DNA from 3 places in the Pantoea phytostimulans genome. Region 2 is predicted to be linked to each of the others. Evidence: predicted binding sites of a transcription regulator. Region 2 holds the regulator's gene; each other region holds the start of a gene.
What was found. Region 2 encodes LexA, which represses DNA repair genes until DNA is damaged. Its sites were predicted from a motif close to TNCTGTATGTACATACAGNA; they were not measured.
Positions count from the first base shown of each region.

Region 1: a site for LexA is predicted at 4,230-4,249, ahead of sulA (SOS-induced cell division inhibitor SulA). Genes of this name have one in related genera too.
Region 3: a site for LexA is predicted at 5,529-5,548, ahead of ACF2G4_RS04100 (metal-dependent hydrolase). Genes of this name have one in related genera too.

Region 1 is NZ_CP173698.1:583,334-590,684, forward strand. Features, by position in the region: gene ACF2G4_RS02715 (Lon protease family protein) at 1-1,637, opposite strand, end outside; gene matP (macrodomain Ter protein MatP) at 1,745-2,212, shown strand; gene ompA (porin OmpA) at 2,301-3,368, opposite strand; gene sulA (SOS-induced cell division inhibitor SulA) at 3,718-4,209, opposite strand; gene ACF2G4_RS02735 (TfoX/Sxy family DNA transformation protein) at 4,420-5,022, shown strand; gene yccS (YccS family putative transporter) at 5,046-7,187, opposite strand; gene ACF2G4_RS02745 (YccF domain-containing protein) at 7,189-7,351, opposite strand, start outside.
Region 2 is NZ_CP173698.1:3,390,999-3,398,349, forward strand. Features, by position in the region: gene ubiC (chorismate lyase) at 1-361, shown strand, start outside; gene ubiA (4-hydroxybenzoate octaprenyltransferase) at 391-1,257, shown strand; gene plsB (glycerol-3-phosphate 1-O-acyltransferase PlsB) at 1,334-3,757, opposite strand; gene ACF2G4_RS15865 (diacylglycerol kinase) at 3,886-4,254, shown strand; gene lexA (transcriptional repressor LexA) at 4,361-4,975, shown strand; gene dinF (MATE family efflux transporter DinF) at 5,084-6,406, shown strand; gene ACF2G4_RS15880 (CsbD family protein) at 6,580-6,792, shown strand; gene zur (zinc uptake transcriptional repressor Zur) at 6,864-7,351, opposite strand, start outside.
Region 3 is NZ_CP173698.1:852,601-859,951, forward strand. Features, by position in the region: gene nadE (ammonia-dependent NAD(+) synthetase) at 1-305, opposite strand, end outside; gene ACF2G4_RS04075 (multidrug effflux MFS transporter) at 424-1,626, opposite strand; gene ACF2G4_RS04080 (TetR/AcrR family transcriptional regulator) at 1,623-2,210, opposite strand; gene osmE (osmotically-inducible lipoprotein OsmE) at 2,401-2,736, shown strand; gene ACF2G4_RS04090 (DUF6515 family protein) at 2,791-3,177, opposite strand; gene ACF2G4_RS04095 (L-cystine transporter) at 3,375-4,766, opposite strand; gene ACF2G4_RS04100 (metal-dependent hydrolase) at 4,918-5,508, opposite strand; gene kduD (2-dehydro-3-deoxy-D-gluconate 5-dehydrogenase KduD) at 5,647-6,408, opposite strand; gene kduI (5-dehydro-4-deoxy-D-glucuronate isomerase) at 6,425-7,261, opposite strand.

The sequences.
Region 1 (7,351 bases), 1.2 Mb from region 2:
GCCCAAATGTGGAACCGACCTTGTTCAACGGCATTCACCACTTCCTGATTCAGGCAAAGATGGCGAACATTACAGGCTGGAATAATTACACCTTGCTGGCCAGTAAGTTCACGCTGATGGCAAATATCAAAGAAGCCTTCAATCTTTTCATTTAATCCACCAACTGGCTGGACATTACCGAACTGATCAACAGAACCGGTAACGGCGATCTGCTGATTTACTGGCTGATTCGCCAACGCACTGATTAATGCACAAAGTTCAGCTAATGAGGCGCTGTCACCATCGACTTCTGAATAAGATTGTTCGAACACCAGCGATGCTGAGAAGGGCAGTTGTTGTTCAAGCTCGAGTTCGGCAATCAAATATGCCTGCATGATCATCATACCTTTGGCATGGATATTCCCGCCAAGCTCGGCTTTACGCTCAACGTCGGTAAACTCACCGTCGCCAGGATGAACCACACAGGTAATACGTGAAGGATCACCCCATGCACGTGGATGGCCAGGATATTCCACTACTGACAATCCATTTATCTGACCAACCACTTCGCCTTCGGTTTCAATCAAAATCTGCTTCAGCAGAATTTCATCACGCATTCGCTCGTTCAGATAATTTTCACGCCATAAACGCGCATCAAGTGCATCGCGTAAGGTTTCCGCGGAAATGCTTTCACCCATTAAGGATGATTCACGTATCTGTCGCAGCAACCAGCGAGGACAAAGTGGCAACGTTTCCTGATCGCCACTGTACCGGACACCTTCTTTGATTAGCTCTGGCCAAAAATCGGCTTCAGGTATCGGCAGGTTGGCTTGCTTGGCTAAATCCACTGTCCAGCGGCACCACGAGAACATGTCATCCTCATCCAGCACTTGAATGTTTTCTTCAAATTCAGTGTAGATGGACATTTCGTGGGTTTCAGGATCGAGCTCCTGAAATTCAGCTAAGGCTTCGCGATCGCCACAAAGCACCAGATTAAGCTGAAGTGGAAGAGGTGGAATCGACACCGGTAGCGGGCGTCGTTCATCCTGAGAAATCCAGTCAACGAAACCTTGCTCAACGCATTTTTTCAGGCGCATCCACAGCAGCGGCTGCGCCAGAAAGGAGCGTAACGACAAAATTAGCGTACCGCCGTTGGCACGGTGAATTAAACCTGGCTCAAGCTGAATGCGATCTTTATGTGAACGAACGCAGCCAAACAATTGCTCCATCTCAATCCATTCCGCAAAATGCACTTCACCTTGACTGGTAAAAGGGCGATCTTTGTTGGAAGGCGGTTGCAACGTGACGTTATCTGCAATGATATGGTAATCACCGCCAAATAATGTGGCTGCATTAGCCGAGAAGCGTTGTGCAGTTTGCGCAATAAGCGAAAGATAATCTCGATTTTCCTGACTGCGAATTAACAACAGAGGAAAACCTTGTGTTTGATGATGTAAATGCGCCAGCGCATTGAGCAGCCGAGGCTGAACCGATGCGAGTGAATCGGTCTCTTCATCAGCAATTCGGGAGAATACGGATTGGTATTGCGAACTATCCGGCTGTAAGTTTTGCCACGTAAGTTGAGTGCTGGTCAAAATAATCGCATTTATCTGATTGAAGAAAAGCGCGATTATACAGGAATCACCCTTGTTAATCACGGCAGAGTTCCAATTGAAGATGTGACGGCGGCAACATGTTTTTCGTTGCTACATCCGGGAAAAAAGCTGTTATTCTTAGATTGTTACGTGATCACGATGAGATTCCGATGAAATACCAGCAACTCGAAAATCTTGAATGTGGATGGAAATGGAAATACCTGGTGAAAAAGCATCGGGAAGGTGAACTGATCACGCGTCACCTTGAGTTAAGTGCGGCGAAAGCTGCGGTAGACGTGCTGTTGGCGATGGAAAACCATCCGGTAGATGTGGGTGAATGGATTGCCCAGCATATTCATCCTGATTTGGATAACCGCCTTAAGCAGACCATCCGCGCGCGCCGAAAGCGTCATTTCAACGCCGAGCATCAACATACCCGCAAAAAATCTATCGATTTGGAATACCTGGTTTGGCAAAGACTGGCAGGGCTAGCGCAACGGCGGAACAGCACTTTGTCTGAAACCATTGTGCAATTGATTGAAGATGCGGAACGTAAAGAGAAGTATGCAACCCAGATGTCGAGCCTTAAACAAGATCTGCAGGCTATCTTGGGAAAATCGAGTACAGAAAATGAATAACGACCTTCTGAATTATTGCTTTATTTTTCCAGCATGATCACCAGATACAAAAAACCCCGCCTGAGCGGGGTTTTTCTTACGTATTAACTTAAGCCTGAGGCTGAGTTACTACGTCTTTGATACCTTTAACGTCGATTTCTACACGACGATCTGGTGCCAGGCAGTCGATCAGGGCGTTACGGCCTTTCACGCTATCACAAGTGTTGCCAGTAACTGGGTTAGATTCACCCATGCCACGTGCAGAGATCTTGTTAGACGGGATACCTTTAGATACCAGGTAATCTACAACTGACTGAGCACGTTTCTCAGACAGTTTCTGGTTGTACTGCTCTGAACCGATGCGATCGGTAAAGCCCAGGACAACAACGGAACCATCTTTAGGATCCATTGAGCTCAGCTGGCTGTACAGCTGATCCAGAGCTTGCTGACCTTCTGGCTTCAGAGAAGCTTTGTTGAAGGTAAACAGAACGTCAGATTTCAGAGTGAAACGCTTGGTTTCAACAACTGGAGCTGGTGCTGGAGCAGGAGCTGGTGCTGGAGCAGCAACATCCTGACCGAAGCGGTAAGAAACGCCTACGCTCAGCATTGTGTTATCAGGACGTGCACCAACGGTACCTGCGTCACCGATGTTGTTAACCCACTGGTAGTCCAGGCGAGTAGCCCAGTTTTGAGTCAGTGCGTACTCAACACCCACTGCTGCCAGCGGAGAAACGCCAGTGTCGTGGTCGCTGATGCGGCCAGTCGTTGGGTTAGTCTGAGTAGAGTCTGCGCGCCATACCATACCACCCAGACGAGTATATACGTCCAGATCGTCAGCAATTGGGTAGCTCAGTTTAGCAGCCAGCTGAACGCCTTGTGCTTTAAATGCGCCGTTAGTCACGTCGCCTTTGTTAGGCATGCGACCCAGCCAGTCATAGCCCAGCTCGAAGCCCAGGTATGGGTTTGCCTGGTAACCAAGGAATGCACCCGCACCCAGTTGGCTTTCATGAGTTGGACCGTCATTGTTCTCGTAACCGTTACCGTAGTAACCAGTATCGTGATACTGAGACCAGCCCAGTTTAGCACCGGTATACCAGGTGTCATCTTTCGGAGCGGCCTGCGCTACGGTAGCGAAGCCAGCCAGTGCCACTGCAATTGCGATAGCTGTCTTTTTCATTTTGCGCCTCGTTATCATCCAAATAGGCAATGAGCAAAAAGGTTGCTCTTGGTTTAAATCCTTCGCCGGGTCAAAACGCTCGCTTATGACTCTACCGAAAAAACGGAGGTTATTGAGCACCCTGGCGAGATAAAGTCTACAACGAGATTGGAAACTTACAAGTATGATGTGAGGCGCTACTGTAAAAAAACAGCCGTTTATACACAAATTCTAACAATTGGCCTTGTATTATCGCCACCGCAAAATGGGTAAAAAAGGTGCTAAGCCATTGTCAATACAGGAGGTAACAGAATCAGTGGCTTAGCGATGAACGATAAGAAAAATAGCCTGAGATAAATCCCATTTTTACTTAATGAAACAAATCCGACTGAATTTTTAGCGCGTTTTGTGGTCGGAGAGGCGCTTCGGCAGGATTGCTTGAACGCAAAATGAGCCCTAAAGCTTCACCTTCAGCCGCCGCACGTTCAAGTTCACGACGCTCTTCTTCATCCAGTTCGTAGGGAATCCAGGCCAGTACCACGCTGTAATTACCCGTTCTTAACGCTTTAATCATTGTTTCTACAGCATTGAGCCGATCTGAATCAGCGATATGCATGCTTTTATCCAGTGGCAAACCTGACTGCTGCAACCATGCTCGATTGAGTTTATGCGCTGGCGTGAGCCACAGCTGCCAGCGAGATTGCTGACTTAACTGCTGCAACAGCGGTAACAGCAACATTTGCATCATACCCGGTTGCTCGCTGTAGCGTAACTCGGTTATCCAGCCGCTGTTTTGCTGTGGCATGGATGAAGACGCATAACGGTGAGCATCGCGTGCATTATTCGTATGTTGTGTCCGCATAAATTAATCACTCAACAATTGACTGTATGAATATACAGTAATGTCATCACGCATAAAGATCAACCCAAATTTCTGACAGCAGCTCGCAAAAACGACACAAGGTTGGGCAAGAATGCATTTATTCATTGAACCTGTTATCACTTTTTCTTATCTTCTAAGTGGCTGAATACAAAGCTATTTGAGAAATTTCCTGTACATGGAGGTGGGACTATGAAGAAAGTACATCAGGTTATTGAACGTTCAAAAGAATGCTTGTCACCATTAGGAAAAATAGAATCACGCACACAATTTGGGGGGTACACGTTAGCCGTAGAAAAGGTCGTTTTCGCATTGGTGAATGAGGACGAACTCTATCTGCGCGCCAGTGAAGCGTTACGTGAGTATGTTATTGAACGCCCTTTAGAGCCATTGATCTTTCGCAAACGCGGTTTACCCGTCAGCCTAAACTATTTCAAAGTTGACGAGGCCCTGTGGCAAAACGCTGAGCACCTTCTTGCGCTCTCGGCGTCTGCGCTTCAGGCTGCCCAGGGTGAGTTATTGACAAGACATGTCTCACTGAGATTAAAAGATTTGCCTAATCTCAGCCTTCGCATTGAGATGCTTTTGCGAGAAGCTGGAATCTGCACAGTGAAACATTTGCGTGAAATGGGGGCCAAACAATGTTGGCTCAAGTTAAAGGCAATTAACAAGCATGTTGGCTTGAATACTTTGCTGGCGTTGCAGGGTGCTATCTCAGGTCATCACCATGCAGCCTTACCGCCAGCGGTAAGGGCTGAGTTGAGTGAATGGTATAAGGATACTGTTAAGCGCTAGTCTGGTACGGAAGGTTCAGTGCGTTAATGCCTGACCAGCGTGCGACGCAGGCGTGCAATATCGGGTAACAGCGAAACCAGCAATCCCAACTGTTGTAACACCAGCGGCGCACGCGTTTCCGGATCGGTAGCCAGTTCAGTAATACGTTGAGCGAGCGAAACGCGCATCGCTTCAGCTTGACTATCGGTAACGGTATCTATTTGTAAAACGTCCTCAACATAACAAACGGTATCATCCAGCAATTGGAGGAGTTCAGGTTCTGAGATTTTGTCGCGATGCGCACCAAGAGCAGAAATGTAGCTAAGAAATGAGTGATTCAGGCAGAGCAACTGAAAAGCAGACTCCCGCGTTTTTTGGTCCGGCCGCGTCTCGCTGCTCATATTTGATACCACCGAAGCCAGTTCTGCATCAGCGTTATGAGCATCACGGCGAGCAATACGGTAAGCCAGCCGATTATCTTTGCCTTGATGATATTGCTCCATGATTGCATCAAGATAGCGGCAATTCGCATTTAAGGTGCGTTCAGCGACAGCAGGTAATTGACGGAAACGCCAGTCAGGCCAGATAAATGCCACCGCAAACCATGCCAGAGCGCAGCCCAGCAAGGTATCAACGACACGCGGCAGGGCAATTTCAAACCCTTCGCCCAGTAGGTTAAAGCAGAGTAATACTAATAAAGTGATAAAGAGCGTCGCTTGCGCATATTGCACCTGGCGAAAAGCGAAAAACAGCACACCGCTCAGCACAATCAAAATCAACTGGCCTTCGACGGAAGGCACTAACCACAGTACCGGCAAACCAATAGCGATTCCCGCCAGCGTACCGCCGATACGTAATGCCAGTCGCCGCTGTGTGGCATTGTAATTGGGCTGACAGACAAACAGGCTAGTGAGCAAGATCCAATAGCCGCGCTCAACCCCGGTGATCTGTATAAAACTATAACCAATACACAGAACCACTGACATACGCACCGCATGGCGAAACAGGGCGGAAGAGGGCGATAAATGACGACTGAATCGCAGTCGAATATCACTCCATCCACTTAATCCTTCACGGGACAGCAGATTATCACTGTGTTGTGGATCGTCTCCGCCCAGCGCTTGCTCCGATTCAATGGATGCCAGCTGAGCGTCAATCGCTTGCAAGTTTCGTAATAACCAATAAAGTGCGCGGATATGTGTGGCTTCCGGCTCGCGCTGTTCCAGCCTTTCTATAGCTTTTTGCAAACGATCAAAGGCCCGCTCAAAGCGACCATCATGTTCCCAGCGCTCACGCATCAAAATAGATTGCGCCAGCTGCCGACAAGCCTGAGCCTGCATATTCAACAGACGCTGGAAGCGGAACAGAATTTCGTTGTAACGCCAGTCACCGCGTAATAAATGGTATTGCAGATGTGATGAGCTGGCGCGTTCATGAATGTCCTGCGCCACGAAGTAATAATGCAAGCTGCGACGCGTTCCCCGAGAGCCGCGGTCACCGCGTAAACGACTCTGCAATGTTGTTTTGGTCAGGTTGAGTTGCGCCACCAGCTGGCTGTTCACCATCGCATTATTGATTAACGAAGCGTCATCATGCTCATTCGCATCGGGATCGAACAAATTGGCTTTGGCTTCAAGATAACGCGCCAATTGCGAATAGCTGCCCGCCAGTTGTTCTTGAACGGGCCGTACCGGAAACATCATGTGGCCCAGTAACGTCAGCAGGTTGTACCACAGCGCGCCCAGCAATAGCAGCATGGGTTGCATATACCATTGCTCAAACAGGCCGATGCCAAGCATGGTGTAAACAGCGATGAGAAGGGCGCCAAAGGCGATAGTGGCATAACGTTGCCCCAATGCACCCAGCAGGATGAATCCCCAGCTAGAGAGCGCCAGACCAATAATGAAAGCAATGGGGTGCGGGAAAAGCAGTTCAACGGAAACGGAAGCGATGCAAAAGCACAGCAGCGTAATCAGTAAATTTTTCAGGCGACCCGTCAGGCGATCATCTAAATCTGCCAGCGCGGCAGCCACTACGCCCAAAGTAAGCGGAATGGTCCATTCGATTTGATTCAACCACCAAGGCACCGCTGCACAGCCAGCCAGGGCAAAAAAGATGCGCAACAAATAGCGCCAGGTGCTGTTGAACAAATATTGCCGCCAGCCAGGCAGCGATTTCGACATCATATTAATGGCGACGACGGGCATTGGCTTCGCGTGCGGCACGCGCCTCCTCAACCGAAACGACGCGACGTCCCACCGGCCATAGTGCGATAGCGGCAATCTTGAAGTTAGCAATGCCGACCGGAATACCAATAATTGTCAGGCATTGAACGATGCCCGCAGAGATG
Region 2 (7,351 bases):
GGTGCGCGAAGGTTTCATTAACGCCAGCGAACTTACGGACGAACTGACGTTGCTACCAAACGATGAACGCTATTGGTTGCGTGAAATTATTCTTTTCGGTGACGACGAACCCTGGCTGGCCGGGCGAACGGTGGTGCCGGAAAGTACCTTGAATGGCCTGGAGGCAATGTTGCAGCAGTTAGGCACACGCCCGCTTGGCCGCTATCTTTTCTCCTCTTCAACGTTGAGCCGTGATTTTATCGAGCCGGGAAAGGTCGATGATTTATGGGGCCGTCGCTCTCGCCTGCGCTTGTCAGGTAAACCACTGCTGCTGACTGAACTGTTTTTGCCCGCTTCGCCGCTCTATCGCGATCGGGGTTAAGGAATTGCATTGTGCAAAAGACATTACAAATGAGTAAGTTGCAGGCATACAGCCGCCTGATGCGTATCGATAAACCGATTGGCACCTTGTTGTTGATGTGGCCTACGCTGTGGGCATTGTGGCTGGCTAACATGGCGGTGCCACCCATTTCCGTACTGGTGGTGTTTGTTTTGGGCGTTATCGTGATGCGTGCTGCAGGATGCGTCATTAACGACTATGCCGATCGCAAGGTGGATGGTCACGTCCAGCGCACGCAAAATCGCCCGTTACCCAGCGGTGCGGTGAGTTCAAAAGAGGCAAAATATTTGTTTGTTGGGTTGGCATTAGTGGCATTCGTACTGGTGCTGACCATGAACCTGATGACTATTCTGCTCTCCGTCGTGGGGCTGGCGCTGGCTTGGGTTTATCCTTTTATGAAGCGTTATACCCATTTGCCGCAGGTGGTGCTGGGGGCGGCATTCGGCTGGGCTATTCCAATGGCGTGGGCCGCAGTTAGTGAGTCCTTACCTTTTGTTTGCTGGCTGGTATTCATCGCTAATATTTGCTGGACGGTGGCTTATGACACGCAATATGCCATGGTTGATCGCGATGATGATCTGAAGATTGGCGTGAAGTCGACAGCGATTCTGTTTGGTCGTTTTGACAAACTGATCATTGGGTTACTGCAGTTGGCAACGCTAATACTGATGGCGTGGGTAGGTTTATTACTGCAATTAAATGGCGCGTTTTACTGGTCTTTATTATTGGCTGCTGCGCTGTTTGTGCATCAACAGCGACTGATTGCCCAGCGCGAGCGTCAGCCCTGTTTTCAGGCCTTCCTCAACAATAACTATGTTGGGTTGGTGCTGTTTATCGGTGTGCTGATGAATACGGCGCCGTTCAGCCATATTTTCTAACGCATTCTTGGCACTCAATAAAAAGGCGACCTGTTTAAAGAGGTCGCCTTTTTTTGACATCAATATGACCAAACGCTTATTCGTGCGCCACTGCGCTCTCAATCGTCAGGCGTACATCGCTGGTAACCAGGTCGGCCAAAATAAGCCAGGTTGCCTGCGTCTGTAACACGTCTGCATCACCGCTGTCGCTGATATAGCCTTCGTGGCGTAGCGTCAGCACCAGTGAGGTAAAGACCGCTTTGTCGAAGAACTCCGGCGCATTGATGCCGTGCAGAACTGAAAGGCGCTGCGCTAACGTGCGGCTCTCTTTTTCCAGCGTGCCGCGGTTAATCGCAGGCTTAGCGCTTAGAATCGAGAAAGTAATGGCATACCGTTGCAACGTTTCGCGAATACCGGCCGCCAGCAGTTGCAGAGTACGGTAGCGTGCGGCAGTAAAACGTAACTGACCATTTTCGATAGTGATCAGGCCCTGACGCGCCAGTTCTTCACAGAAATTGGACAGCAGCTGCGGCAACTCATCGGTTTGCCAGCGCAGGAAAAGTTCACTCTTCAGCATGGGGTAAATCAGGCTAACCTGACGCAACAACTCAGCTTCGCTCAAATTCGGATGCTGCTGCACGATAGCGGCAATCAGCGACGGCATCACCAGCATGTGATGAATATTGTTGCGATAGTACGTCATCAAAACCGCCTGCTCACGCGGCAGAATGATGATATCGCCAATGCTGTCTTTCTCACTTTCAAACTTGTTCATGCCCATTGCATGATCAAGCAGCGCTTCGGCGGTAAGATCCGGCACGGTTGAGTTGGGTGAGTAAGGCACGTTACGCAGTAGCTGGGTATAGCATTCGAGCTGCTCAATCAATTGTTCACGCGTGAGTGAGCGCTGACGCGAAGCGAGCAGGGCTGTCACGCACAGGTTCATGGCATTGGCAGCGCCTGCTTCATTAATCCTCACCATCAACCGCGCGGCGATGTCATTCACCGTTGGCGTTAGCCAGCTTGGGCGTTGTGGCTCAATAGGATCGATTGCATCACGCCATTCTGGCACTCGCTTGTTGAGATAATTAACCAGCGGCAGCGGTTCGCCAAAGTTGACGTAGCCCTGGCCCAGGTTGCGCAGCTTACGCAAGCCGCGCACCATCTGCATAAAGCCTTCTTTCTCTTTGGCTGCGCCACGTAACTCTTTAGCGTAGGTGCCGACTTCCATCACGTGTTCATAACCGATGTAAATGGGCACTAACGTAATCGGACGATTACCCCCACGCAGCATCGCCTGAAGCGTCATTGCCAGCGTACCGGTTTTGGGATCAAGTAAGCGACCGGTGCGAGAGCGTCCACCTTCGACAAAGTACTCAACGGAATATCCGCGGGTAAACAGTTCACCCAGATATTCGCGGAATACGGTGGAGTAAAGCTTATTGCCTTTGAAAGTACGACGAATAAAGAAGGCGCCCAAACGACGGAAAATCGGTCCAGCAGGCCAGAAGTTGAGGTTAATACCCGCTGCGATGTGAGGCGGCACTAATCCTTGATGGTAAAGCACGTAAGAGAGCAGCAAATAATCCATGTGGCTGCGATGGCAAGGCACATAAACAATTTCGTGACCATCTTGTGCTAACTGACGTACGCGCTCGCCGCCGTTGACGTTAATGCCCTGATAAAGACGGCTCCACAACCAGCCCATTACGCGGTCGGTAACGCGAATCGCCTCATAAGAGAAGTTGGCTGCAATCTCTTCCATCATCTCAACCGCATTTTGCTGCGCTTTTTCATGAGAGATTTTTTTGCTGCGTGCCTCATCTTCAACGGCTTTCTCAATCGCTTTCGATTGCAGTAACCGATTAAAGAGATCCTGACGAGCCGGCAAACGGGGGCCGATCGCGGCCAGACGCTGACGTGCAAAGTGAATACGCGCAACACGCGCTAACTTCTGAGCGATGGATTGATCTGTACCGTGTTCAGTCGCCATGCGGCGCAGCGAAACGGTGGGTGAGAAACGCACAAAGCTGTCGCGCCCGTGCCAAATCACCGCAAAGAATTTCTGTACACCATTTAAAACGCGCAGATGCGGCGTATCTTCACCCTGAACTTCGCGCCCCGGTGCCCGACCAAACATCACCGTTACCGGCAGCATTTGAATGTCGAGTGCCGGATTGTTGCGATGCAAGTCGAGGTAATCATGGAAGATTTTCACCGACTCAACGCTGGGCACAAAATAGGGAAATACGCGCGGGCCATCGTGGATAAAAACGTGGCGTGGAAGCAGCGAGCCATCAATCTCGAGTGGAGAGAGGGGATCGGGCAGATCGTGCTTAATGCACTGCGCGCGTAATGTCAGTAAGTCGGCCTTCGAATCGTACGGCAGAACATACATAATGGGCCGGGTAGGATCCAGACCATGTTCAGAAACGGGATCGGCCGGAATAGCCTTACTCTTTACCAAAAACGAGAGTGGTAAATTCAGTAATTTATAATAAAGTTTACGCCAACCTGACATAGACAACATGAAGCCTCTTGTTAGCAAAGCGCCGCAAGCATACCAGAAAGCGCAGCGAAGATCTGTGGTGGTGCCATTAGCTGGCAGCCCAGACATTGACGTCAATCCGTTGAAAGGGTTCCCATAATATGGCAAATAATGCCACCGGTCTTATTAGAATTGTGAAGGCTGCCGGTTATTCGTGGCAAGGTCTTCGTGCTGCATGGCAATACGAAGCGGCGTTCCGCCAGGAAGCTATCGCCGCGTTAATCGCCATTGCGGTAGCGTGTTGGCTGGATGTGGACACCGTTTCTCGCGTATTAATGATTGGGGCCGTCGTGCTCGTGGTCATCGTTGAAATCCTCAATAGTGCGATTGAATCTGTTGTTGACCGCATCGGGCAGGAGCACCATCCCCTTGCCGGGCGTGCAAAAGATATGGGTTCAGCCGCCGTCTTGCTGAGTATCTTACTGGCCGTTTTCGTCTGGATCGCTTTGCTTTGGTCGCATTTGCGATAGGCTTTCCAGAACCCGTCAAACGGCTGATTATTGCCTGACTTTTGGTTTCCATTTCACCAATACCTGTATATACTCACAGCGACTGTATAAACAACCAGGGGGCGGGATGAAAGCGTTAACCAGCAGGCAGCAGCAGGTCTATGACCTGATTCGCGATCACATCAATCAAACAGGCATGCCGCCAACGCGTGCAGAAATTGCCGCACAGCTGGGATTCCGTTCACCCAATGCGGCAGAAGAGCATCTCAAAGCATTAGCGCGTAAAGGCGTTATTGAGATTGTTTCTGGCGCTTCTCGGGGTATTCGTCTGTTAATGGAAGAAGAAGCCTCGGAAGGTTTACCGCTGATTGGCCGCGTGGCCGCAGGTGAACCGCTGCTGGCGCAAGAACACATTGAAACGCATTACAAAGTTGATCCCGGTCTGTTTAAGCCTTCCGCTGATTTCCTGCTGCGCGTAAGCGGTATGTCGATGAAAGATATCGGCATCATGGACGGTGATTTGTTGGCGGTGCACAAAACGCAAGATGTGCGTAACGGACAAGTGGTTGTCGCGCGTATTGATGATGAAGTCACCGTTAAGCGCTGGAAAAAACAGGGTTCAATTGTTCATCTTCTGCCAGAAAATAACGACTTTGAACCGATTGTGGTCGATACGCGTGCCCAGTCGCTGACCATTGAGGGTCTGGCTGTTGGCGTCGTTCGCAACGGCGAGTGGCTGTAATCTTCCTATAGTCGCTTTTGTTCGCCAGTCTGATGCTATTCTGTCTGCCCAAATTTAGCCGCTGCTGTCTTACCTGCTGATGCAGCGGCGCTGAGCACGGATTTGCGAATGCGTTTTTTGACTGCAACTGATAAAAATCTTTGGCGGCTTGCGCTGCCGATGATCCTTTCTAATATCACCGTCCCGCTGCTGGGATTGGTCGATACCGCTGTTATTGGGCACCTTGATAGTCCTGTTTACCTCGGCGGCGTCGCTGTAGGCACCACTATCACTAGCTTCCTGTTTATGCTGCTGCTTTTCCTGCGTATGAGCACCACCGGTTTAACGGCACAAGCATTCGGTGCGAATGATAAAGCTGCGCTGGCTCGTGCCCTGACTCAGCCATTGATGATGGCGCTTGTCGCCGGCGTAATTTTCATTTTCTTACGCGACCCTGTCAGCCAGCTTGCCACGCATATGATTGGCGGTAATCCGCAAGTGCTGGAGCAGGCAACGCTGTTTATCCATATTCGCTGGCTTAGCGCCCCCGCGATGCTGGCGAATCTGGTGATCCTGGGCTGGTTGCTGGGTGTGCAATATGCGCGAGCGCCGGTGATCCTGCTGGTAGTGGGCAATCTGGTCAATATTTTGCTCGACCTGTGGCTGGTGCTTGATTTGCATTGGGGGGTCGCTGGGGCGGCAACCGCAACCGCATTGGCAGAATATGTCACCCTGGCGGTGGGATTAGCCATGGTATGGCGCGTGTTGAAACTGCGGGGTATCAATATGGCGTTGCTCAAACAGAGTTGGCGCGGAGATATGCGCCGACTGTTACGACTTAACCGCGATATCATGCTGCGTTCGCTCATGCTGCAACTCTGTTTTGCCTCGCTGACCCTGTTAGGTGCCCGTATCGGGCCCAATGTCGTCGCAGTCAATGCGGTATTGCTGATGTTCATCACATTCACCGCTTATGCGCTTGACGGATTCGCCTACGCCGTAGAAGCCTTTGCAGGCGAAGCGCATGGTGCTAAAGATGGCACTAAATTGCTGCGTGTCTGGCGCGCCGCCTGTCGGCAAGCTTTCCTGGTCGCACTTTTCTTCTCATTGATTTACATCCTGTTTGGCACGTATATCGTTTCTATGCTCACTTCAATCGACGCACTACGGCAAATGGCAGATCGCTATCTAATCTGGCAAATCATTATGCCGATAGTCGGCGTTTGGTGTTATTTGCTAGACGGAATGTTCATTGGTGCAACGCGGGGTCGTGAAATGCGTAACAGTATGGCGATTGCGGCGTTAGGCTATTTCATTACCTTACTGACTTTACCGTGGTTGGGTAACCACGCTTTATGGCTGGCAGTCATGGTGTTTCTTGCCTTGCGCGGCCTGTCGTTATGGTGGATATGGCGGCGTCACTGGCAAAACAACAGCTGGTTTACCGCTTAAAATAGGGCGTGGTACAGAACCGCGCTCTACAGAATATTCTGTAATGTTCCAGCAGATCTAAAATCCTCTACTATAATTAACTTTCAATAGCGCACATGAGTAGCGCTTTATATCGATATTATCTTGCATGGCGAGATATAAGTTGAAACCTGAAGGATGACCGGAGGTCTGCTATGAATCACGACGAAGCGAGTGGTAACTGGAAGCAGTTCAAAGGCAAAATCAAAGAAAAATGGGGCAAGCTGACAGACGACGATATGCAAGTTGTTGAAGGTAAACGCGATCAGCTTGTTGGTAAAATCCAGGAACGTTATGGCTACGCTAAGGATGAGGCGGAGAAAGAAGTCACAGACTGGGAAGGCCATAACAAAGATTATCGCTGGTAATTAAGACAGTTTAAGGACGATGCTCCTACCCACCGGTACGCTCATACCGGACAGGCACAAGGATGTGCCAACTATCCCTTCTTCCCACGCTTTTTCACGTCAACCTGATGATCGTGTTCACAGCTTTCATGGTGTGTACAAGCTTCAACCGCAACGCATTTCTCACATAAACCGTGCGCCTCAATGACGCTATGACGTAGAGCGAAATGTGCATCCGTGGCCAGCGAACCAATGATGTTTTCTACGCCCTGTGCATGTTTTTCAATAACCGCCGCACAGCGATCGCATACCAGCATCACAGACGTATGCGCAGGTGCATCAAAATGGTGGCACATCACGTAGCTGTTGTTGGATTCAACACGATGAATAAAACCCTGCTCAAGCAAAAAATCCAACGCGCGATATACGGTAGGAGGTTTAGCCTGCGGCTCACTTACGCGTAGCTGATCCAGCAAATCGTAGGCGCTGATTGAACCTGGCAGCTCAGCCATCAAACGTAATACTTCTGCACGCTGCGTAGTCAGACGAACACCGCGCTGCAGGCACAGTTTTTCCGCCT
Region 3 (7,351 bases), 1.5 Mb from region 2:
TTAATGAAGGCCAACGCATCCTGACAATCCTGTTCATCCGCCTGCACGCCAAAAGGCAAGCGCACCGCGATAAAGGTGTAATCATTATCGCCTGTTTCTTCACGCAACTCAGCGATAGCCAACTGCGATAATTTACCAGCTAGCGTGGAATCCTGGCCGCCACTTATACCCAGCACCAGGGTTTTTAAGCCTGTATGGCGCTTAAGATAGGATTTGAGAAAATCGATACTGGTGCGAATCTCTTGTTGAGTGTCGATTGTTGGCTTAACGCCAAGGGCTTCAATGATTTCCTGCTGCAGTGACATGAACATCTCCTCAAGTCAGTAGCCTGTCGGCACGATGCGAACTGTCTATTAAAGCTAACGTGCATAACCGAAAACAACAAGTCAATGCGACGGATGTTTTCGGTTAACCGTTGCTAAATCAGGCAGTTTTCACCTTGGGTTCAGGTTTTTTTGCCAGCAGCGTGAACATCACTATCGCCGACATGAAGCAGCCAAAGATCGTTGCCGTCATGCTTAAGACCGAGGTTCCGCCGATACCGGTGATCGGCACAGCCAAAGCGCCCAGACTGAACATCGTGACGCCAATAACAGCCGATGCGCTGCCTGCACGATGCCCCTGGCTCTGCATTGCCAACGAAGAGGCCGTGGTCGCAATCACGCCATTACTGGCGATGGTAAAGAAAAGCGCGACCAGCAGCAGCGGTAATGGCGCAGCGGTGAGGGCGGCCAGCAACAGCAGGCTTGAGGCGACAAAGGCCAGCGTCAAGCCGCCTTTCAGCACGCGATATTCACCCCAAAGCGGGCAGAGGCGGGCGCTGGTTTGCGAGGCGATAACCAGGCCGACACCATTGGCAGCGAAGCAGAAGCTGAAGGCCTGCGGCGATAAACCGTAAATTTGCTGTAAGACAAAAGGTGAAGCGCCGATATAGGCAAACATGCCCGACATCATAAAGCCTTGGGTCAGGCAAAAACCCATAAAGGGACGATGCGTTATCACCTGACCTAAAGCGGCATAGGCTGAAAAGATGGATCCTTTACTGCGGCGCTCTTCAGGTAACGTTTCATGCAATTTCCAACGTGCGAGGAAGATCAGCAACACGGCGATGCAGCCCAGCACCACAAAAATGCCACGCCAGTTAAGCACCGTCATCAGCACGCCACCCAGCACGGGCGCAGCGATGGGCGCCAGACCGTTAACCAGCATTAGCAGAGCAAAGAAGCGAGTAAGCTCATGCCCGCTGTACATATCACGCGCCACCGCACGTGATAACACTGCGCCGCCCGCACCGGCTAATCCTTCGAACAGACGCGCCAGCAGAAGCTGATTAATATCCTGTGCCAGTGCGCACCCTATCGATGCGATAAACAGCAGAACCAGCGATAACATCAGTGGGCGAATGCGGCCAAATTTGTCACTCATCGGGCCAAACAAAAGTTGTCCCGCGCCAAGCCCTAATAAACCTGCTGTCAGGCTGAGTTGTGCAGTGGAGGTTTCAGTATTCAGATCGTGCGCGAGTTGTGGCAACGCAGGTAAATAGAGATCGATACAAAGCGGCCCAAGTGCTGCCAGTAATCCCAGCGTGATGGCATAGACCAGCCGGTTAGAGTGTGCAGGTGTCATTTATCCTCTGAATTTTTAACAATATGATGAATCAAGGAGTGGTAAAGGGAGTGAAGTGAGGTGGCTGACGCCTTCTGCGGTGTCAACTGACGAAAAGCGGTACCTTCAACCAGCACCGCCAGTACCTCAACGCGAGCGGTAATCTGCTCTTCATTAAGCTGCGGATGATTCAGCTGCATGTTATGGCAGGCATTACTGAAAATACGCTCATCAGCAGCGCTCAGTATTTCTGCCACGCGTGGATTGCGGCTCGCTTCGGCAGCCACTTCCAGCATCAGCATTTCATCCTCCTCGCTTAGCGTTATGCGACAGGCAAGCAGGGTCGCAATGTGCTGGGCGTCGAAATGGTCGCTCATGGCCGCAACTTTGTTGTCGACTATGCGCTTTACCATCTCTTCAATCAGCGCGTCTTTGCTGGGAAAATAGCGATAAATTTGCCCGACGCTGAGATTTGCCCCCCTTGCCAGCTGCGCCATACTGGCCGCGTGAAAACCGAATTGGCGAAAGCAGTGACGCGCCGCTGAGATGATTTCATCCTTGCGGGTACGATGGCGTTCTTCTCGGGCTTCACGCTGTTTAGTCATGCCAACTCCAAATAATAGTTTTGAGAGTGCTTATTCTCGCTGGCGATTATACGGATGCCTTGACGTCAAAACAGCTTTCTTTACTAAAACCTGACGCTTCGGGCTGCACTTAAAGTTCGCCATAAACTTGATAAACCTGCATTTATGTTCCAGGCTTCTCTGACATGGACAAAAAATGAGGAACAACAAGATGAATAAAGTGATGGGATGTATCGCTGCGGCGCTGACGCTGGCTGCTCTGTCTGGTTGTACGACTTACGATCGCGCAGAAAGCTACGTGACTAAGCCGGTAGTTAAGGATGTTAAAAAAGGGATGACGCGCGATCAGGTTCGCCAAATCGCCGGTACGCCGTCAACTGAAATCACGATGGTTCACGCACGCGGCACTTGCCAGACTTATGTACTGGGCGAGCGCGATGGAAAACCGCAGACCTACTTCGTGAGCTATAGCGATACCGGTCGCGTTATGAATTATGGCTTCCAGAGCTGTGCTGAGTACGATACTGACCCACAAGCTAATCAGTAATCGCAGATTGAAAACAAACGGCCCGTCAATGACGGGCCGTTTTTCGTTACGGGGTTATAAACCCGAAGGGCGCGGGACCTCAACATAATCGCCGTTGATTTCACGCTGATAGTAGTGACCTTCCTGCACATAAAACCGCTTGCCGTTAAAGTCCAGGACGCGCATGCCGCCGCCGGAAGGTTCAGCAGGAGGCTCAACGACAACGTAATTGTCGCCCTGTCGCTGATAGTAACTGCCATTGAGCAGGTAATAGGTGAGTCCACCAATCAATACGGCGGTAGCGGCGTCAGGCAGGAAACCCAGTCGACCTGGACCCTCCCAGTGTGGACCTCCGCCTCCCCAATGTGGACCCGGCCCATGCCCCCAATCACCAGGATGAGCAAAGGCAAAAACAGGCGATAACAGGGTTAACGCCAGCACCGAGGCGATAACTTTTTTCATGCGTATTCTCCTACTAAGACTGCCTGCAGGATTCTCTTTTTAGCGGGTAAAGACAAGCTGAAAAACAGCGATTTTTCGCCTGCTTACTACGCTTAACGCTTTCTTAACGGGGCCGCCATGATGGCGAGAAATTGTGGAGGATTTTCTGCGGGAAGATAAAAAAGCCTGGCGTAAAGTTGCCAGGCTTTGGGCTGAATTTAGCGATGCGCCAGCTCGGCGTGCTCGTCGCTTTCCAACACTTTTTTGTCTGTTAAACCTAACCAGCGGCTGGTCAACGAGCCTGCTGTCATTGAACCATTCACGTTCAAGGCGGTACGGCCCATATCAATCAACGGTTCGATGGAGATTAGCAGCGCCACCAACGTTACCGGCAGGCCCATTGCAGGCAGTACAATCAGCGCAGCAAAAGTCGCACCGCCACCCACGCCTGCTACGCCTGCAGAGCTAAGCGTAACAATGCCAACCAGCGTCGCAATCCACAGTGGATCAAATGGGTTGATACCGACGGTAGGCGCCACCATTACCGCCAGCATGGTTGGGTAAAGTCCAGCACACCCATTTTGACCGATGGTGGCACCAAATGAGGCGGCAAAACTGGCAATGGATTCAGGAACACCCAGGCGACGCGTCTGCGTTTCAACACTTAATGGAATGCTGGCAGCGCTGGAGCGGCTGGTAAAAGCAAAGGTAATTACCGGCCAAACTTTGCGGAAGAAGCGCATCGGATTAATGCCATTTACCGACAGCAGGAGCGCATGCACGGCAAACATCATTGCCAGACCCAGATAAGAGGCCACTACGAAGCTGCCGAGTTTAACAATGTCTTGCAGGTTCGAACCGGCAACCACTTTGGTCATCAACGCCAGCACGCCATACGGCGTCAGCTTCATGATAAGACGTACCAGCTTCATTACCCAGGATTGCAGCGTATCAATCGCCACCAGCACGCGCTGACCTTTTACTTCATCATCTTTCAGCAGTTGGAGTGCAGCTACACCGAGGAAAGCAGCAAAAATCACCACGCTGATGATCGAGGTTGGGTTCGCGCCTGTCAGATCGGCAAAGGGATTTTTTGGGATAAAGGAGAGCAGCAGTTGTGGAACGCTGAGATCGGAAACTTTGCCAACATAGTTGCTTTGAATAGCACTCAGGCGCGCGGTTTCTTGCACACCTTGCACTAAACCTTCAGCGCTCAGGCCAAACAGGCCGGTAACAAATACGCCAACCAACGCTGAAATCGCCGTAGTAAACAGCAGCACACCAATAGTAAGTACGCTGATTTTACCCAATGACGAGGCGTTATGCAGGCGTGCCACGGCGCTGAGAATGGAGACAAACACCAGCGGCATGACGATCATTTGCAGGAGCTGCACATAACCATTACCGACAATATTGAACCAGCTAATGGAGGTTTTCAGCGTTGCGCTGTTTTCACCATAAATCAGCTGTAATACCAAACCAAAAAGCACACCGATCACTAAACCGGTCAGCACTTTTTTCGACAGGCTCCATGAATTGCGACCGAACCGCGAAAGCAGCGCCAGTAGCAGCACAAAAGCCACAATATTGAGAATAAGAGGAAGGTCCATACTGAAACTCCAGAGTAATGCTGCAGAAAGTAAGCGGTATGCAGCATAATGTTAATCACGAATTAAGCCTGACCGAATGGTATCAGCAGGTTGTGGTGCAGCCTTATATCCAAATGGAATGCTTTATAACTTAATGTCGTGATTTGTCTGTTTACTGTGCGCTTTGTGCAGAGATAAGGCGACCGACGCCATTTTGCAGCGTATCAAACAATTGGCTGGGCCAACCGTTTGCACCAAAGGAAGGCATTCCGACCGGAAACCACAGGGCATATCCCACCAAGCCAAGGCACAAAACACGTTCCAGCTGATTGCCTTTTTGGCTTCTGAGAATCGGCAAGCGAAAACGCCAGCGGCAGGGCCACAACAGCGGTACACCGGCAGGTGTAAGCATGTCTGCCACAATATGGCTGAGATAACCCAGCGTCATGCCTTGCAGCACATCAGCCGGAAGCGGCCAATCTTTGGGAACGTTGACTTGAAACAACCATAATGCCGCAGCGACTGCCAGCAGGCTGTGAGTGAATCCGCGATGACCAAAGACGCGTGCGATAGGCTGAGAAATCCATCTTAATCGTTGGCCGAGCAGGGATTTAGGGTGATCGATATCGGGCAGCAAGCAGGTAAGTAACGTTGCTGGGATCAAATGCCACCAATCCGCTTCCGCCATCACTGGCGTGAGTTCGGCGCGTTTAGCGAATATAGCGCTGGCAATGGCAAAAATGATGTGGCCTTCGCCCGTCATGATAAAACCTGGCTGCAAAAAACTGTCGATGCATCCAGTATAGGGATTTAACCAGTAAATGAGAACATGTGACGCTGTAACGAAGCGTTAATTTTTTTCAAATAATAGCGGGCAACGTTACGTGGCCCGCCCAAATCATTAACGTGCCAGCCATCCTCCATCAACGGCGAGGGTATACCCATTGATATAGTCGGAGGCGGCAGAAGCGAGAAAAACAACCGGTCCCATCATGTCATCAGGATTACCCCAGCGTCCGGCTGGAATGCGGCCAAGAATTTCCTCGCTACGTGATTCGTCGTTACGTATCTGCTCGGTATTATTGGTCGCCATATAGCCCGGCGCGATGGCATTTACATTGATGTGGTGTTTTGCCCATTCATTGGCCATCAGGCGGGTTAAACCCATCACTGCACTTTTTGAAGCCGTATACGAAGGAACGCGAATCCCGCCCTGGAAGGAGAGCATGGAGGCAATGTTGATGATCTTGCCGCCGTGACCTTGGGCAATAAACTGGCGTGCTACCTGCTGAGAGAGAAAGAACAAGCTTTTGCTGTTGATGTTCATGACATCATCCCAGTCTTTTTCACTGAAGTTCAGCGCATCTTCGCGACGGATAATGCCGGCATTGTTTACCAGAATGTCAATTTTACCGGCGGCGGCGACGGCTTCTTCGACAACCTGAGAAACCACTTCAGGATGAGTAAGATCGGCCTGCACGGCCCAAAATTTGCGACCCAGCGCTTCGACTTTGCTTTGGGTGTCATCAGGACCGGCACGGTTGACACCAACGATATCGCAACCTGCTTGCGCCAGTCCAAGCGCCATTCCTTGTCCTAAACCGGTGTTGCAGCCGGTTACCAGCGCCACTTTACCTTCCAGATTAAATGCATTCAGTATCATTTTGCTTCTCCTCTGCTTAACGCAGTTCGCTGATTTTGACGTGATCCATGTCATCAAAGACCTGATTTTCACCCACCATGCCCCAGATAAAGGTATAGCGCTGTGTACCCACGCCAGCGTGAATTGACCAGCTAGGCGAGATGACGGCTTGCTCATTGTGTACCAACAAATGGCGTGTCTCCTGCGGCTTGCCCATCATATGGAACACCGCAGTTTCTTCGCTCATATCAAAGTAGAAGTAGACTTCCATGCGGCGCTCATGAGTGTGACATGGCATGGTGTTCCACAAGCTGCCTTCTTCCAGTTTGGTCAAACCCATGGTCAGTTGGCAGGTGGGTAAAACATCGGGCACGATGAATTTGTTGATTGTGCGGCGATTGGATGTGGCTGCATCGCCTAACGTTGTCGACGAGGCTTCTTGTAGCGTGATTTTTTTATCAGGAAAGGTGCTGTGCGCGGGCGCACTGTTGTAATAAAACTTAGCGGGCTGATCGGGATTGGCGCTGCGGAAACTGAGGTTGCGGGCACCTTTGCCGACATACAGCGCTTCTTGATTGCCGATTTCCCAGGTTTTGCCATCAACCTCAATCACGCCCGGCCCGCCTACGTTGATCACGCCGAGTTCGCGTCGCTCAAGAAAGTAGCTCACGCCAAACTGCTTGCCGAGCTCATCGCCGAAGTTAACGGTACTTTTTACCGGCATTACACCGCCGATAATGATGCGATCAATGTGGCTGTAGGTCAGCGTGTAGGTATCTGCTTCGAAGATTTTCTCAATCAGAAATTCGCGACGAAGCGCGGCGGTATCCAACTGCTTGGCGTGATCGCTGTGAATGCTTTGACGAACGTCCATCTCAGGCCTCTCTGCAAAATTGTTGTGCGCGCCCCGGTTGGGGGATTCTTTGCGCATCTTAGGCAGAGTGGTATGTGAATTCAATAAAAA